3 regions of the Geodermatophilus sp. SYSU D00705 genome follow, and region 1 is predicted to be linked to each of the others. Evidence: riboswitches for the same ligand, from Rfam matches in the RefSeq annotation. Region 1 holds a riboswitch; each other region holds the start of a gene.
The links. Region 1 has a riboswitch for S-adenosylmethionine ahead of thrC (threonine synthase). Riboswitches for the same ligand answer to the same signal wherever they lie in the genome.
Positions count from the first base shown of each region.

Region 2: it holds a riboswitch for S-adenosylmethionine, as region 1 does, so the genes downstream of both, ACI78Q_RS11345 (aminotransferase class V-fold PLP-dependent enzyme) here and thrC (threonine synthase) in region 1, are expected to answer to the same signal.
Region 3: it holds a riboswitch for S-adenosylmethionine, as region 1 does, so the genes downstream of both, ACI78Q_RS04075 (bifunctional o-acetylhomoserine/o-acetylserine sulfhydrylase) here and thrC (threonine synthase) in region 1, are expected to answer to the same signal.

Region 1 is NZ_JBJGYT010000010.1:12,606-18,030, forward strand. Features, by position in the region: gene ACI78Q_RS10175 (alpha/beta fold hydrolase) at 1-477, shown strand, start outside; gene ACI78Q_RS10180 (ABC transporter permease) at 474-1,388, shown strand; gene ACI78Q_RS10185 (HAD family hydrolase) at 1,431-2,252, opposite strand; SAM riboswitch class I at 2,313-2,441, shown strand; gene thrC (threonine synthase) at 2,454-3,755, shown strand; gene ACI78Q_RS10195 (cold-shock protein) at 3,958-4,158, shown strand; gene groL (chaperonin GroEL) at 4,444-5,425, shown strand, end outside.
Region 2 is NZ_JBJGYT010000011.1:98,945-104,369, reverse strand. Features, by position in the region: gene ACI78Q_RS11350 (LLM class flavin-dependent oxidoreductase) at 1-1,028, opposite strand, end outside; SAM riboswitch class IV at 1,257-1,372, shown strand; gene ACI78Q_RS11345 (aminotransferase class V-fold PLP-dependent enzyme) at 1,406-2,782, shown strand; gene ACI78Q_RS11340 (hypothetical protein) at 2,788-3,699, opposite strand; gene ACI78Q_RS11335 (sulfotransferase) at 3,768-4,748, shown strand; gene ACI78Q_RS11330 (beta-class carbonic anhydrase) at 4,760-5,248, shown strand; gene ACI78Q_RS11325 (DUF1684 domain-containing protein) at 5,330-5,425, shown strand, end outside.
Region 3 is NZ_JBJGYT010000003.1:235,132-240,556, reverse strand. Features, by position in the region: gene ACI78Q_RS04090 (amino acid ABC transporter permease) at 1-464, shown strand, start outside; gene ACI78Q_RS04085 (amino acid ABC transporter ATP-binding protein) at 461-1,234, shown strand; gene ACI78Q_RS04080 (zinc-binding dehydrogenase) at 1,314-2,360, opposite strand; SAM riboswitch class IV at 2,474-2,589, shown strand; gene ACI78Q_RS04075 (bifunctional o-acetylhomoserine/o-acetylserine sulfhydrylase) at 2,633-3,925, shown strand; gene metX (homoserine O-acetyltransferase MetX) at 3,925-5,055, shown strand; gene ACI78Q_RS04065 (gamma carbonic anhydrase family protein) at 5,068-5,425, opposite strand, start outside.

The DNA of each region.
Region 1 (5,425 bases):
GCCCAGGCGATGCTCGGCCTGCCGGACCTGCTGGTGCTCGACGAACCGACCAACGGGCTGGACCCGCCCCAGATCCACGCCATGCGCGAGGTGCTGCGCTCCTACGCCGCGACCGGCCGCACGGTGATCGTCTCCAGCCACCTGCTCAGCGAGATCGAGCAGACCTGCAGCCACGTCGTCGTCATGGCCAAGGGGCAGAAGATCGCGCAGGGGACGGTCGAGGAGATCGTCGGCGTCGGTGGCGCGGTGCTCGTCGGCCTGGCCGACGACGCCGACACCGACCGGGCGATCGCCGCCCTGGAGGCGCTGCCCGGGGTGACCGCCGGCCGCACCGACGAGGGGCTGGTGGCCGAGCTGGACGGCACCAGCCGGGCACGGGCCCTGCAGGCGCTGGTGGCCGAGGGGATCGAGGTCGACCAGTTCACGCCGCGCCGTCGGCTCGAGGACGCCTTCCTGGCGCTGGTGGGGGAGTCATGACGACGCAGCGAGCGGCGGAGGACCTGGCCCGGGCGGCCGTCCCGGCCGAGGGCCACGTGCAGCCCACCGGGGCGGTGGCCGGCTACCGGCCCGAGCGCACCCTGCGGCTGTCGGTCGAGCTGCGGCGGCAGTTCAAGCGGCGGCGCACCATCGGCGTCCTCGCCCTCATGGTGGCGCTGCCGCTGGTCCTCATCGCCGCCCTGCAGCTGGGCGCCAGCGAGGAGGCCGCGGAGAACGACCGGCTCAACCTGGTCGACGTCGCCACGTCCAGCGGGCTGAACTTCACCCTGTTCGTGCTCTTCGCGACGACGAGCTTCTTCCTGGTCGTCGTCTACGCGCTGTTCTTCGGCGACACCGTGGCCGCCGAGGCGCAGTGGGGGTCGTTGCGCTACACGCTGGCCACCCCGGTGCCGCGCATGCGGCTGCTCCGGCAGAAGTGGTACGCGGCGCTGGTGCTGTCGGTCGGCGCCCTGCTGACCCTCGTCCTGGTCGGGCTGGTCGCCGGCGGCATCGCGTTCGGGTTCGAGGCCATCCAGACCCCGGTCGGGGTGACCCTGCCGCAGGGGGAGGGGCTGCTGCGGCTGGCCGGCATGGTCGGGTACCTCGCCGTCCACCTGCTGGTCGTGGGCACCCTGGCGTTCTGGTTCTCCACGATCACCGACGCCCCGCTGGCCGCCGTCGGGGGCGCGGTGTTCACGATGTTCGTCTTCGCGATCCTCGACCAGGTGGAGCAGCTGGGCTCGATCCGGGACTGGTTCCCCACGGCGGAGGAGTTCGCCTGGACCGACCTGCTGCAGACCCCGGTCGACTCCGGGGACCTCTTCCGCGGCGTCGTCCAGTCGCTGGTCTACGCGGCGGTCTTCACGGCGCTGGCCTTCCGCCACTTCGCCCGCCGCGACGTCACCTCTTGAGCGGAGGCTGGGAGCGCAGGAAACCTGCGCTCCCAGCCTCCGCTAGAGGCTCGCGCGGACGGCCTGGGCCCAGCCCTCGCCCATCGGCGCGTCGGTGACGGTCACGTTGGGGACGGCGGCCAGCAGGTCGGCCATCCCGTCGACCGTGGCCCCGTTCGCGGTGATCCACAACCGCTCCACCGCCGGCGCCATCTCCAGGTCGCTCACGCTGTCGCCGATCGCCACCGCGTCGGCGGGGGTGAGGCCGCGGCGCTCGAGGTCCCAGGCGATCGCCGCGCCCTTGGAGATGCCGCGCGGCATCAGGTGGTAGACCCGCGGCGGCAGCGCCTCGGGCGCCAGGGTCATGCGGCCCGTCGCCGGGATCGAGCCGTTGTCCTTCAGCGTCAGCCAACCGGCTCCCATCGCGGCCAGCTCGGCGTCCACCGCCAGCGGGTCGACCCGGCCCCGCAGCAGCGCGTCGGTGCGGTGGGTGGTGTGCCAGGGCGCGTGCCACTCCAGCCGGCCGGCGTGGCGGGCCAGCAGCGTGTCGACCACGCCCAGCCGCTCCATCACGTCCATCGGGGCCTGGTCGGCGTACTCCGCGGGCAGGTCGCCGGTGAGGTGGTGCACGCTGCGCCCGGCGTCCCAGCTGACCACCGAGCCGAGCTCGGCGATCGCGCCGTCCGCGGCGAAGATCCGCGCCGCCTCCACGACCTGCTCGTAGGTCCGCCCGCTCACCAGCACCAACTCCACCCCGGCGCGGTGCAGGTCGAGCAGCGCGGTGGCCGGCGAGGCGGTGAGGTCGCGGCTCGCGGTGTGCCAGAAGGAGCCCCGCGGGCCGACCATCGTGCCGTCGAGGTCGGTGTAGACGACGCGCGTGCTCACCGGCCCATCCTGGCCCGGCCCCCTGGGGCGCCGCCCACGTGGGTAGAGTCGACGGCGTTCCACTCATCCAGAGGGGCAGAGGGACACGGCCCGACGAAGCCCCGGCAACCGCCGCCTGTGCGCTCGCACAGCGGAAGGTGCCAATTCCGTCCCACCCGGCTCGACGGCCCGGGGTGGGGAAGATGAGGAGGTAGTCGTCGCATGACCCTGACCGCTCCCGGTTCCGTCCAGGCCGACTCGTCCGGCGGTGGCCCGATCCCGCAGAACCCCGCCCGCGGGCTGGTGTGTCGCAACTGCGGCGCCACCTTCGGCCTGATCGCCGAGCACGCCTGCGCCGAGTGCTTCGGCCCGCTCGAGGTCGACTACGACCCGGCGGTGATGCGGGCGGTCACCCGGGAGCAGATCGAGGCCGGCCCGCAGAACATCTGGCGCTACGTCGCCCTGCTGCCGGTGGGCCACGACCCGGCCTCGCGCGTCTCGCTGGACCCGGGCCTGACCCCGCTGGTGCGCGCCGACCGGCTCGCCGCCGAGCTCGGCCTCACCGGCGGGCTCTGGGTGAAGGACGACTCCGCCAACCCCACTCACTCGTTCAAGGACCGCGTGGTCAGCCTCGCCGCCACCGCCGCCAAGAAGCTGGGCTACACCAAGATCGCCGCTGCCTCCACGGGCAACCTGGCCAACTCGGTCGCCGCGCACGCCGCCCGCGTGGGGCTGCCCTCGTTCGTCTTCATCCCCGCCGACCTGGAGCCGGGCAAGGTGGTGCAGTCCGCCGTCTACGGCCAGACGCTGGTCGCCGTCGAGGGCTCCTACGACGACGTCAACCGGCTGACCAGCGAGCTCGCCGAGACCGACGAGTTCGAGGACACCGCGTTCGTCAACCAGAACGTCCGGCCCTACTACGCCGAGGGCTCCAAGACGATGGGGTACGAGATCGCCGAGCAGCTCGGCTGGCGGATCCCGGCCCAGGTGGTCATCCCCATGGCGTCCGGGTCGCTGCTGACCAAGGTGGACAAGGCCTTCCGCGAGCTCACCGCCGCCGGCATCGTCGAGGCCTCCGAGTGGACGATCTTCGGCGCCCAGTCGGCCGGCTGCGACCCGATCGCCACCGCCTTCGACAACGGGTGGGACGTCGTCAAGCCGGTGAAGCCGACCGGCATCGCGAAGTCGCTGAACATCGGCAACCCCGCCGACGGCCCCTACGCCCTCGACGCCATCCGCCGCACCGGCGGATCGGTGGGCCGGGTCGGTGACGAGCAGATCGTCCAGGGCATCCGCGACCTGGCCCGCACCACCGGCGTCTTCGCCGAGACCGCCGGCGGGGTCACCGTCGCGGTGCTGCGCCAGCTGGTCGAGGACGGCCGGCTGGACCCGGCCAAGGAGACCGTCGTCCTCAACACCGGCGAGGGCCTCAAGACCCTCGACCCGCTCGAGCCGGTGGTGGGGCCGACGCACGTCGTCGAGCCCTCGCTGAAGTCGGTGCGGGCCGCGGGCCTCATCGGCTGACCGCGTAGGGTCGGCACCGTCCGGGTCGGTGGGTGTCCCCCGATCCGGGGTGACGCGTGCGTGAGTTTGCTCTCACCACGCGTTTCGTGCTGTACGTTCTCCCGCGGTTTCAGTTCCACGTTCGTGTTCGGCGGGCGGAAGAGCTAGACCCGGCCTCCTGGTTCGCGGGGGTCGTCCGCACGCACGAAACGTGGGAGCACACGTGGCACAGGGCACCGTGAAGTGGTTCAACGCCGAGAAGGGCTTCGGCTTCATCGCCGTCGACGGCGGCCAGGACGTCTTCGTCCACTACTCGGCCATCCAGATGGACGGGTACAAGAGCCTCGACGAGGGCCAGCGGGTCACCTTCGAGGTCGTCCAGGGCGAGAAGGGTCCGCAGGCCGACGCCGTCCGCGTCGCCTGAGAACCACCGCGAGACACACGGAGGCCCGGTCACCCTGCGGGGGGACCGGGCCTCCGTCGTCCTCCCGGATCCGCGGGAACAGCGGCCTCCTCCCCACCCGTTCTTGCACTCGGCAGGGGCGAGTGCCAGACTCTCGATTGGCACTCGACAGTGCCGAGTGCCAATCAGGTCGGATGCGGTGAGGCGCTGGTGCGCGGGCCGACGGAGTGCCCGCACCACCGGTGTCGTCCGTCGCGGGCGCCGAACCCGGCCGTGCAGCGATCCATGCATGGAGGACATCACCACATGGCCAAGATGATCGCCTTCGAGGAAGAGGCTCGCCGCGGCCTCGAGCGGGGCATGAACACCCTCGCCGACGCCGTCAAGGTGACCCTCGGCCCCAAGGGCCGCAACGTCGTCCTCGAGAAGAAGTGGGGTGCCCCCACCATCACCAACGATGGTGTGAGCATCGCCAAGGAGATCGAGCTCGAGGACCCGTGGGAGAAGATCGGCGCCGAGCTGGTCAAGGAGGTCGCCAAGAAGACCGACGACGTCGCCGGTGACGGCACCACCACCGCCACCGTGCTGGCCCAGGCGCTCGTCCGCGAGGGTCTGCGCAACGTCGCCGCCGGCGCCAACCCGATGGCCCTGAAGAAGGGCATCGAGAAGGCCGTCGAGTCGGTCACCGAGTACCTCCTCTCGACCGCCAAGGACGTCGAGACCAAGGAGCAGATCGCCGCCACCGCGTCGATCTCCGCCGCTGACCCGGCCATCGGCGAGCTCATCGCCGAGGCGATGGACAAGGTCGGCAAGGAAGGCGTCATCACCGTCGAGGAGAGCAACACCTTCGGGCTCGAGCTCGAGCTCACCGAGGGCATGCGCTTCGACAAGGGCTACATCTCGCCCTACTTCGTCACCGACGCCGAGCGCATGGAGGCCGTCCTCGACGACCCGTACGTGCTCGTCGTCAACAGCAAGATCAGCTCGGTGAAGGACCTGCTCCCGCTGCTGGAGAAGGTCATGCAGTCGGGCAAGCCGCTGGCGATCATCGCCGAGGACGTCGAGGGCGAGGCCCTGGCGACCCTGGTGGTCAACAAGATCCGCGGCACCTTCAAGTCCCTCGCGGTGAAGGCCCCCGGCTTCGGTGACCGCCGCAAGGCCATGCTGACCGACATCGCCATCCTCACCGGTGGCCAGGTCATCAGCGAGGAGGTCGGCCTCAAGCTGGAGTCCGCCGGCACCGAGCTGCTGGGCCGCGCCCGCAAGGTCGTCGTCACCAAGGACGAGA
Region 2 (5,425 bases), on a different contig from region 1:
GCGTCGCCGAGCAGGTCGTAGCCGCGCATCGAGATGATGTCGACGCCGAGGCCGACGTAGTCCAGCAGCGCCTGGGCCACCGTCTCGGGGGTGCCGACCAGCGCGTTGGAGTTGCCCGCACCGCCGGTTGCCCGCGCGGTCGGCGTCCACAGTGCGCGGTCGAACCGCTCACCGCGGGCGGCGATCTCCAGCAGCCGCTGCGAGCCGGTGTTCTCGGGGCCGGTCAGCGGGTGCCGGCGCGAGATCGGCTGCCGCCCACCGGCGGTGCGGGCGGTGATCCGGTCGACGGTGCGGTACGCCTTCTCCCAGGCCAGCTCCTCGGTGGGGGCGATGATCGGCCGGAAGGCCACCTGGATCCGCGGCATCGTCGTCCGCCCCGCCGCACGGGCCGCCGCGTGCACGCGCTCGATCTGCGCCGCGGTCTCGGCCAGGGGCTCGCCCCACAGCGCGAAGACGTCGGCCTCGGCGCCGCCGGCGGCGTAGGCGGCCTCCGACGAGCCACCGAAGGAGACGTCGGGGCGCGGCTGCTGCACGGGGAAGGTGTCGCTCACGAAGTCGGCGAACCGGTAGTGCTCGCCGTCCCAGTCGAACGGCTCGCGGGAGGTCCAGGCCTTCTTGACGATCTGGATGTACTCGCGGGTGCGGCCGTAGCGCTGGTCCTTGGTCAGGTAGTCGCCCTCGCGCTGCTGCTCGGCGTCGGTGCCGCCGGTGATGAAGTGCACGGTCAGCCGGCCGTCGCCGATCTGGTCGAGCGTGGCGAAGGTCTTGGCGGCGAAGGTCGGGTAGCTGACGTTGGGCCGGTGGGCGAGCAGCACCTGCAGGCGCTCGGTGTGCGAGAGCAGGTACGCGGCGGCGGCCGAGGGCTCGGGGGCGCCGGAGCCGTAGGCGAACAGCACGCGGTCCCACCCCCAGTCCTCGTGGGCGCGGCCCAGGCGCAGCGTGAACTCCTTGTCGAAGCTCGCGCCGGAGCGGGGGGTGGTCTCGGAACCGTCGTTGGTGGCGGCGATGCCCAGGAACTCGATCGGCATGGTGGTCCTCACGTGGCGGGGCGGCCGCGCGCTGGACGCGGCCGGGGGAGGGATCGGGAGGGCGCCGTCAGGGACAGGTGGCCGACCAGACCCGCCCGAGGTCGACGTGGACCCGCCGGACCAGCCGCGGGGCGGCTGCGGGGGCGGTCGACAGGCTGGGCACGGGGATATCTCTACCATCTCGATCGGGTTTGACGGGAAAGCGGGTGCCGTGTCACGCTCCCGGCAGGTCAAGAGTGCCAGCGACAAGCCCCGGCTCGCTGGCCGGCAACCCTTCCTCCGCGATGGGGTGCCCCGGGTGACGACCTGGCGGGTGTGCCGACCGGCGCCCGCAAGCGCGGACCCCGTACCCGGGTCCCCGAACCGAGGAGCCCTGCGTGACCGGCGCCGTCCTGTCCCGTCCCGTCCTCCCCGCCGCCCCGGAGCGGCCGCTGCTGCCGGTCGTCGGCGCCGACACCGAGGTGCCGCTGGTGCCCACCGGGCGGGCCCCGTACGCCGATCTGGACACCGCGGCGAGCACCCCCGCGCTGGTCGCGGTCGCCGACCGGGTGGCCGAGACGTTGCCGCTGTACGCCAGCGTGCACCGCGGCGCGGGCTACCTCTCGCAGGTCTCGACAGCCCTGTACGAGTCCGCGCGTGACACCGTCGCCCGCTTCGTCGGCGCGCGGCCGGACGACGTCTGCGTGCTCACCCGCAACACCACCGACGCGCTCAACCTGCTGGCCGCCTCGGTCCCGGCGGGGGAGCGGGTGCTGGTGCTCGACTGCGAGCACCACGCCGACCTCCTGCCCTGGCAGCGCCGGGGGAACACCACCGTGCTCCCCACCCGGTCCACGGTCACCGCGACGCTGCGGGAGCTGGCCGCCGAGCTCGCCGCGCAGCGCCACGCCCTCGTGGCGGTCACCGGGGCGTCCAACGTCACCGGCGAGGCGCTGCCGCTGGCGGACGTCGTCGAGCTGGCGCACGCCGCCGGTGCGCGCGTGGTCGTGGACGGCGCCCAGCTGGTGCCGCACCGCCGGTTCTCCCTCGCCGCGTCCGGCGCGGACTACGTCGCACTGTCGGGACACAAGCTCTACGCGCCCTACGGCACCGGGGCGCTGGTCGGCCGGCGGGACTGGCTGGACACCGCCCCCGCCCACCTGGCCGGTGGCGGTGCGGTGCACGAGGTCACCGTCGAGGCGACGCGGTGGGCCGCGGCGCCGCACCGGCACGAGGGCGGGTCGCCCAACGTGCTCGGCGCGGTCGCGCTGGCCGCGGCCTGCGACGCGCTGACGGAGCTGCCCGAGGGTGCCGTGGAGGAGCACGAGCTGGCGCTGCGGGCCCGGCTGGAGGCCGGCCTCGACGCGCTCCCCGGCGTGCGGCGGCTGCGCATCTGGCCGGACTCGGCGACGCCCACCGGGGTCGTGTCGTTCACCGTCGAGGGCGCCGACCCGGGCCTGGTCGCCGCCGTCCTCTCGGCCGAGCACGGCGTCGGCGTCCGGGACGGCCGGTTCTGCGCCCACCCGCTGCTCCAGCGGCTCGGCGTGCCCGAGGGTGCCCTGCGCGCCAGCGTCGGCGTCGCCACCACGGCGGCCGACGTCGACCGGCTGCTCGCCGGCCTCGCCGCCTTCCTGGGCCGCGGGCCGGCGGTGCGCTACGCGGTACGCGAGGGCCGGTGGCAGCCGGCCGAGGACCCGCGGCCCCTGGCCGGGCTGGCCGGCGCCGACCTGCGCGCCGTCGCCCGGGGCGCAGGCTGCGGCGGGGCGGCGCGGTGACCGGCTCAGCCGGGCAGGACGACGGTGCGCAGCTCGTGGGCGCCGTCGGCGCGGTTGGCCTCGTAGAACCAGCGGGCGCCGCCGCCGGGCAGGGCCACCGCGTCGGCGTAGCGCAGGCCGCCCGGGGCGTGCGGGCTCTGCAGCAGCGGCCCGCCGGGGGCGGCGCGGAACCGCCCGTCGCCGTCGGCGTGCGCGAGGCCGGTGCGCTCCTCCCAGTTCTCCGCCGCGGTGGCGCGGCCGTCGTACAGCGCCCAGCTGCGGTCGCCGTCCAGCACGACGGCGGCGAACCGCACCCCGCGGGCGTCCCAGCTGCCCGGCGTGCCGGCCAGGGCGGTGCCCTGCCAGCTCCAGTCGACGCCGTCGTCGCTGGTGGCGTGCTCGGTGGTCATGCGGTCGGTGGCGTCCGGATCGTCGAGCGGGTGGACGCTGGCCCACAGGTGCCACCGGCGTCCGTCGTGCCGCAGGACCGGGTCCTTCACGGCCTCGGCGTCGCTGCCCGGCAGCACGGTGCGCGGGGTCGCCGTCGCCAGCTCCTCGACGGTGCCGGCCTCCAGCAGGTCGACCCGCCAGTGCTTGGTCCCCGGCGTCGCGCAGCTGACGTAGAGCCGCCAGCGGCCCTCGGGCGTGTGCACCAGCGCCGGACGCTCCAGCGACTCGGCCCCGAACGCGTCCTTGCCCACGCCCACGACCGGGGTGAACCGCACCCCGTCGTCCGAGCGGGCGACGACGTTGGCGAAACCACGGCCCTCGCCCACCGGCCGCCGCAGCCGGTAGGCCAGCCACCACGTCCCGTCGACCAGCTGGGCCGACGGACCGCCGGCCCACGAGCCGGGGCGGGGGTCCTCCGGGGCCAGCACCACCTCGGCGTCGGCCCAGAACCGGTGCGGGTCGGGGAGGGGGACGGCGTTGTCGGGCACGCGGCGGCTCCGGTCTCGGGCGAGGGGGACGCCGCTCAGTGTGCACACCGCTCGAGGAAGGAGTCCGCATGAGCGGCCGACTGCCGCAGTTCGTCATCGCCGGGGCCCCCAAGGCCGGGACGACGGCGCTGCACGCCGCCCTGGCCACGCACCCGGGGCTGTACCTGGCGCCGGTCAAGGAGCCGAAGTACCACCTGACCGACGGCCGGCCGCCGCCGCGCAGCGGGCAGCGCGGCCCCGGCGACGCGCACAGCGCCCGGGAGTGGATCTGGCGTCGGGAGGAGTACCTCGCGCTGTTCGACGCCGCTCCCGACGACGCCGTCCGCGGCGAGAGCACGCCGTTCTACCTGTACGACCGCCAGGCCCAGGAACGGCTCGTCGCCGACGTCCCCGCCGTCAAGGTGGTCGTGGTCGTGCGCGACCCGGTGGACCGGGCGTGGTCGAACTGGGTGCACCTGCGGGCCGACGGGCTGGAGCCGGTCGCCGACTTCCTCACCGCCGTCCGGCTGGAGCAGCAGCGCATCGCCGAGGGCTACGCCCCGTTCTGGCACTACCGGGGCCTGGGCCGGTACGGCGAGCAGTTGCGCGACCTGTACCGGCTCCTGCCGCGGGAGCAGGTGTTCCTGCTGCGGTACCGGCAGCTGGTCGACACCCCGCGCGAGACGCTGGACCGGGTCAGCACGTTCCTCGGCGTCGAGCCGGGGGTCGCCCACACGGTGGCCCCCGAGAACGTCAAGCCGTACGTCGCCGACACCCCGCGGTACCGGGCGCTCGCCCGCGCCGTCCGCGCCGGGGCGGCACTGGGCGCCTACGCGCCGCCGCAGGTCTGGCGGCAGGCGAGCCGGCCGCTGGTCGCCGCGCTGCACGCCGGGAGGGCGCCGCGCCCGGAGATGCCGGTCGAGGTCCGGCGCGAGGTGCTCGGGCCGCTGCTGGAGGACATCGCGCTGCTCGAGGAGCTGACCGGCGAGTCCTTCGCCGACTGGAAGGGCGACACCGGCCGGGGGGACTTCCGCTCCCGGTCGTCCGGAACCGCACCCATCCCCCGGTAGAGGAGAGACCGATGTCCGTCACCGACGAGCTGCTCGCCGCCAACGCCCGCTACGCCGAGGGCTTCTCCGGCCCGCTCCCGCTGCCGCCGTCGCGGTCGGTCGCCGTGGTGGCCTGCATGGACGCCCGCCTCGACGTGTACCGCGCGCTCGGGCTGGCCGAGGGCGAGGCGCACGTCATCCGCAACGCCGGCGGTGTCGTCACCGACGACGAGATCCGCTCGCTGGCGATCAGCCAGCGGCTGCTCGGCACGCGGGAGATCGTGCTGGTCCACCACACCGACTGCGGGATGCTGACCTTCACCGACGAGGACTTCCGCACCTCGGTCGAGCAGGACTGCGGCATCCGCCCGCACTGGCACTCCGAGGCCTTTCCCGAGCTGGAGGACGACGTCCGCGCGCAGCGGCAGCGGATCCTCGACAGCCCGTTCGTCCCGGTGAAGGACAGCGTCCGCGGCTTCGTGTTCGACGTCGCCACCGGGAGGCTCAGCGAAGTGCTCTGAGGCGGGTACCCCCGGGGCGGCGCCGCTCGCCGGCGGCCGCCCCGGACCCGCCCCGTCCGACCCCGCCCGACCAGGAGAACCATGACCACCGTCGCTCCCCCCTCCGACACGTTCGCCCGCGACTGGGCCGACTGGCACCGCCGGCACGAGACCCTCCGCGCCGACCCGCACGGATTC
Region 3 (5,425 bases), on a different contig from region 1:
GCTTCACCGCGGGGCTGCTCGGCCTGGCGCTGTCGGAGGGCGCCTACATGGCCGAGATCGTGCGGGCCGGCATCCAGTCGGTCGACCCCGGCCAGGCGGAGGCGGCCAGCGCGCTGGGCCTCAGCCGCGGCAAGACGATGCGCCGGATCGTGCTGCCGCAGGCGATGCGGGTGATCATCCCGCCGACCGGCAACGAGACGATCGCGATGCTCAAGGACACCTCGCTGCTGCTCGCGGTGCCGGTGACCAGCGAGCTGAACTTCCAGCTGCGGGCCATCGGCAGCCGGACGTTCCAGATCATCCCGATGGCCGTGGCCTCGATCCTCTGGTACCTGGCGCTGACGAGCCTGCTCATGGTCGGCCAGTACTTCCTGGAGAAGCGGTTCAGCCGCGGCTTCGGCGCGCGGGAGACCCGGGCGCAGCGGGCGGCGCGGGAGGCGCGTGAGGTGGGGAGCTCGAAGTGACCGCGAACGGGCAGGCGATGGTGAAGGCCGAGGGTGTGCGGAAGTCCTTCGGCCACGTGGACGTGCTCAAGGGCATCGACCTGGAGGTCCGGCCGGGCGAGGTGGTCTGCGTCATCGGCCCGTCCGGCTCGGGGAAGTCGACGTTCCTGCGCTGCATCAACCACCTGGAGAAGATCGACGCCGGGCGGCTGTGGGTCGACGGCTCCCTCGTCGGCTACCGCGAGAGGGGCGGCAAGCTGCACGAGCTGCGCGACCGCGAGGTCGCCGCGCAGCGCCGCGACATCGGCATGGTGTTCCAGCGGTTCAACCTGTTCCCGCACAAGACGGCGCTGGAGAACGTGATCGAGGCGCCGACGCAGGTGAAGGGCGTGCGCAAGGAGGCCGCCCGGGCCCGCGGCATCGAGCTGCTCGAGCGGGTGGGCCTCGGCGAGCGGGTGCACAACTACCCGAACCAGCTCTCCGGCGGCCAGCAGCAGCGGGTGGCGATCGCCCGGGCGCTGGCGATGGAGCCCAAGCTGATGCTCTTCGACGAGCCGACCTCGGCGCTGGACCCGGAGCTGGTCGGCGAGGTCCTCGACGTCATGCGCGGCCTGGCCGAGTCGGGCATGACGATGGTCGTCGTCACCCACGAGATGGGCTTCGCCCGCGAGGTCGGCGACACCCTGGTCTTCATGGACGACGGCGTCGTCCTGGAGGCCGGGGACCCGAAGCAGGTGCTCACCGACCCGCAGCACCCCCGCTGCCGGGCGTTCCTCTCCAAGGTCCTCTAGGGGCGGGTCCTCCCGGCGCGGTCGGCCAGAGTGGCCACTTCGGCCGTTCCACGTGCGGCCGAAGTGGCCACTCTGGCCGTCAGAAGCGGGTCGCCACCGCGATGCCCGGCGCCCGGCCGACGTCGGCCAGCGCCGCGGCGGCGTCGTCCAGGGCCAGGTGGCGGGTGACCAGGCGCTGCGGGGCCAGCCGGCCGGCGGCGATGAGTCCGAGCAGCTCCGGATAGGCGTGCGCGGCCATGCCGTGGCTGCCCAGCACCTGCAGCTCGCGAGCGATGACCAGCTCCATGGGCACGGCCGGGCGGCCCTGCGCGGGAGGCAGCAACCCGACCTGCACGTGCCGTCCGCGCGGGCGCAGGCAGCGGACCGAGTTCTCGCAGGTGGCCGCCGCTCCCAGGGCGTCCAGCGACACGTGCGCGCCACCCCCGGTCAGCTCGGCGACCGTGGCCGCGACGTCCTCCGCCACCCCACCCGTCCCGCCGCCGTCCACCGTGTGCTCGGCACCCAGCGCGCGGGCGAGGTCCAGCGCCGCCGGGGAGACGTCGACGGCGACGACCCGGGCGCCGGCGGCCACCGCCACCTGCACCGCCGAGAGCCCGACGCCGCCGCAGCCGTGCACGGCGACCCACTCCCCGGCCCGCACCGCGGCGACCTGCACGACCGCGCGGAAGGCGGTGGCGTACCGGCAGCCCAGGCTCGCCGCGGTCACGTCGTCGAGCCCGTCGGGCAGCCCGACCAGGTTGACGTCGGCGGCGTCGAGGGCGACGTGCTCCGCCAGCGACCCCCAGTGGGTGAAGCCGGGCTGCGTCTGGTGCGGGCAGACCTGGTGCTCCCCCGCGGCGCACTGCGGGCAGCGGCCGCAGGCGTTGACGAACGGCACGGTCACCCGGTCCCCGGCCCGCCACCGGCGCACGCCCGGCCCGACGGCCGCGACGGTGCCGGCCAGCTCGTGGCCGGGCACGTGCGGCAGGACGACGTCGGGGTCGTGGCCCTGCCAGGCGTGCCAGTCGCTGCGGCAGATGCCGCTCGCCCCCACCCGGACGACGACGCCGCCGGGCGCCGGGTCGGGCACGGGCACCTCCTGCACGGTCAGCGGGCCGCCGAAGGACTCGAACACCAGTGCGCGCACGCGGGCAGCCTGCCGCACCGCCGAGCACCCAGCAGGGCCGCCCACCCGCTGACCTGCGGGAACCCGAGGCCGGTGTTCCCCGCAGGGCGGTGGGCTGCCTAGGATCGCGACTGGCTCACGAGAGGCAGTGGAAAGCACCTGGCTGGCTGCCCGGCAACCTCGACTCCGTCCGAGGTGCTCCAGGGGAAGAGCCGGCCCGACGGCGCCCGCCGCCGGGCAAGGACGGAGGTCCCCGTGCGCCGCGGGGTCTCCCGACGAGAGGAGACCGGCGCATGACCGACCCGCAGAGCTGGAGCTTCGAGACCCGGCAGATCCACGCCGGCACCAGCCCCGACCCGACGACCGGGGCCCGCGCGCTGCCGATCTACGCCACCACGAGCTACCAGTTCCGCGACGCCCAGCACGCCGCCGACCTGTTCGCGCTGGCCGAGATGGGCAACATCTACACGCGGATCATGAACCCGACGCAGGACGCGCTCGAGCAGCGCGTGGCATCGCTGGAGGGCGGCGTCGCGGCGCTCGCGGTCTCCAGCGGGCAGGCGGCGGAGACCCTCGCGATCCTCAACATCGCCGAGGCCGGCAGCCACGTCGTCGCCTCCGCCTCCCTGTACGGCGGCACCTACAACCTGCTGCACCACTCGCTGCCGAAGCTGGGCATCACCGTTTCCTTCGTCGAGGACCCCGACGACCCCGAGAACTGGCAGTCGCTGGTGCGGGAGAACACCAAGGCGTTCTACGCCGAGACCATCGGCAACCCGAAGGGCGACGTCCTCGACATCAGCGCGGTGGCGGAGATGGCGCACCGCAACGGCGTCCCGCTGATCGTCGACAACACCATCGCCACGCCGTACCTCATCCGCCCCATCGAGTTCGGCGCGGACGTCGTCGTCCACTCGGCGACGAAGTACCTCGGCGGGCACGGCACGGCGATCGCCGGCCTGATCGTCGACGCGGGCACCTTCGACTGGACCGGCGGGAAGTTCCCCGGCTTCACCGAGCCCGACCCGACCTACCACGGCGTGGTCTACGCCGACCTCGGTGCGCCGGCCTACGCGCTCAAGGCCCGGGTGCAGCTGCTGCGCGACCTCGGCCCGGCGATCTCGCCGTTCAACGCCTTCCTGGTGGTGCAGGGCATCGAGACGCTGTCGCTGCGCATGGAGCGGCACGTGGCCAACACCCAGCGGGTCGCGGAGTTCCTCGAGGCCCACGACGCCGTCGACCGGGTCAACTACCCGGGCCTGGCCTCCTCGCCGTGGCACGCGGCCCAGCAGAAGTACGCGCCGCGCGGCGCGGGCGCCGTCCTGACCTTCGAGCTGCACGGCGGCGTCGAGGCCGGCAAGCGGTTCGTCGACGCGCTGGAGCTGCACAGTCACGTGGCCAACATCGGCGACGTGCGCAGCCTGGTCATCCACCCGGCGTCGACGACGCACTCGCAGCTGACCCCGGAGGAGCAGCTGACCACCGGCGTCACCCCGGGCCTGGTGCGGCTGGCCGTCGGCCTCGAGGGCATCGACGACATCCTGGCCGACCTGGAGGCCGGCTTCCGCGCCGCGAAGGAGGCCTGATGGACGGCGGGGCCCCGGTCGGGCAGGTCGCTGCCCCCTGGGCCCCGCCGCACCCCGGTGGCTGGCGGGACGGCGACCCGGCCGGGGACCGGCGCTTCCTCGACCTGCCGGGGCCGTTCGCCCTGGAGCGCGGCGGGACCCTCCCCGCGGTGCGGGTCGCCTACGAGACGTGGGGCCGGCTGGACCCCGACGGCGGCAACGCCGTCCTCGTCGAGCACGCGCTCACCGGCGACAGCCACGTCGCCGGCCCGGCCGGGCCGGGGCACCCCACCCCGGGCTGGTGGGAGGGGCTGGTCGGCCCGGGCGCGCCGCTGGACACCGACCCGCTGTTCGTCGTCTGCGCCAACGTCCTCGGCGGCTGCCAGGGGACCACCGGCCCGTCGTCCACCGCACCGGACGGCGCCCCCTACGGGTCCCGCTTCCCGGCCGTCACCGTGTCCGACCAGGTGCGGGTGGAGGCGGCGGTCGCCGACGCCCTCGGCATCGGCCGGTGGACGGCGGTGCTCGGCGGCTCGATGGGCGGCATGCGGGCGCTGGAGTGGGCGGTCGCCCTGCCCGAGCGGGTCGGGGCGCTGCTGTTCCTGGCCTCCGGGGCCGTGGCGACCGCCGACCAGCTCGGCACCCAGACCACCCAGCAGGCGGCGATCCTCAGCGACCCCGCGTGGGCCGGCGGCGACTACCTCCCCGGCCCCGGCCCGGTCGCCGGCCTCGGCGTCGCCCGGCGGATCGCGCACCTGACCTACCGCAGCGCGCTGGAGCTCGACGCACGCTTCGGCACCACCGTCCAGGACGACGGCCGCTACGCCGTCGCCTCCTACCTCGACCACCACGCCGACAAGCTGGCCCGCCGCTTCGACGCCGGCAGCTACGTGGTGCTCACCGAGAGCATGAACCGGTGGGACGTCGGCCGCGGCCGGGGCGGGGTCGAGGCGGCCCTGTCGCGGGTCACCGCGCGCGCGGTGGTGGCCGGCGTCGACACCGACCGGCTCTACCCGCTCGCGCTGCAGCAGCAGGTGGCCGACGGCCTCGGCGTCCCCTTGCAGGTGATCCCGTCGCCGTACGGGCACGACGGCTTCCTCATCGAGATCGACGCCGTCGGCGCGCTGGTGCGGGAGCTGCTGGGCACCTGACGCGCCCGCCTCTCAGTCGGCGAAGTCGTCCCCCGGCACCGCGCCTGCGGGCGGCAGCGGCTGGCGGACCACCGGCCGCACCCGGCGCGCCGCAGGCAGTCTGTCGGTGTAGCTGGCGGCATTGCCGCGGATGTGGGCGAGGTCGTCGTCGGTCGCCTGGCGGATCACCTTCGCCGGGATGCCGGCGACCAACGAGCCCGCCGGCACCTCGGTGCCCTGGGTGACGACCGCACCGGCGGCGACGATCGACCCGGACCCGATGTGCGAGCCGTTCATCACCACGCTGCCCATGCCGACCAGGACGTCGTCATCGACCCGGGCGCCGTGCAGCACCACGTTGTGGCCGACGGTGACGCCGCGGCCGATCACC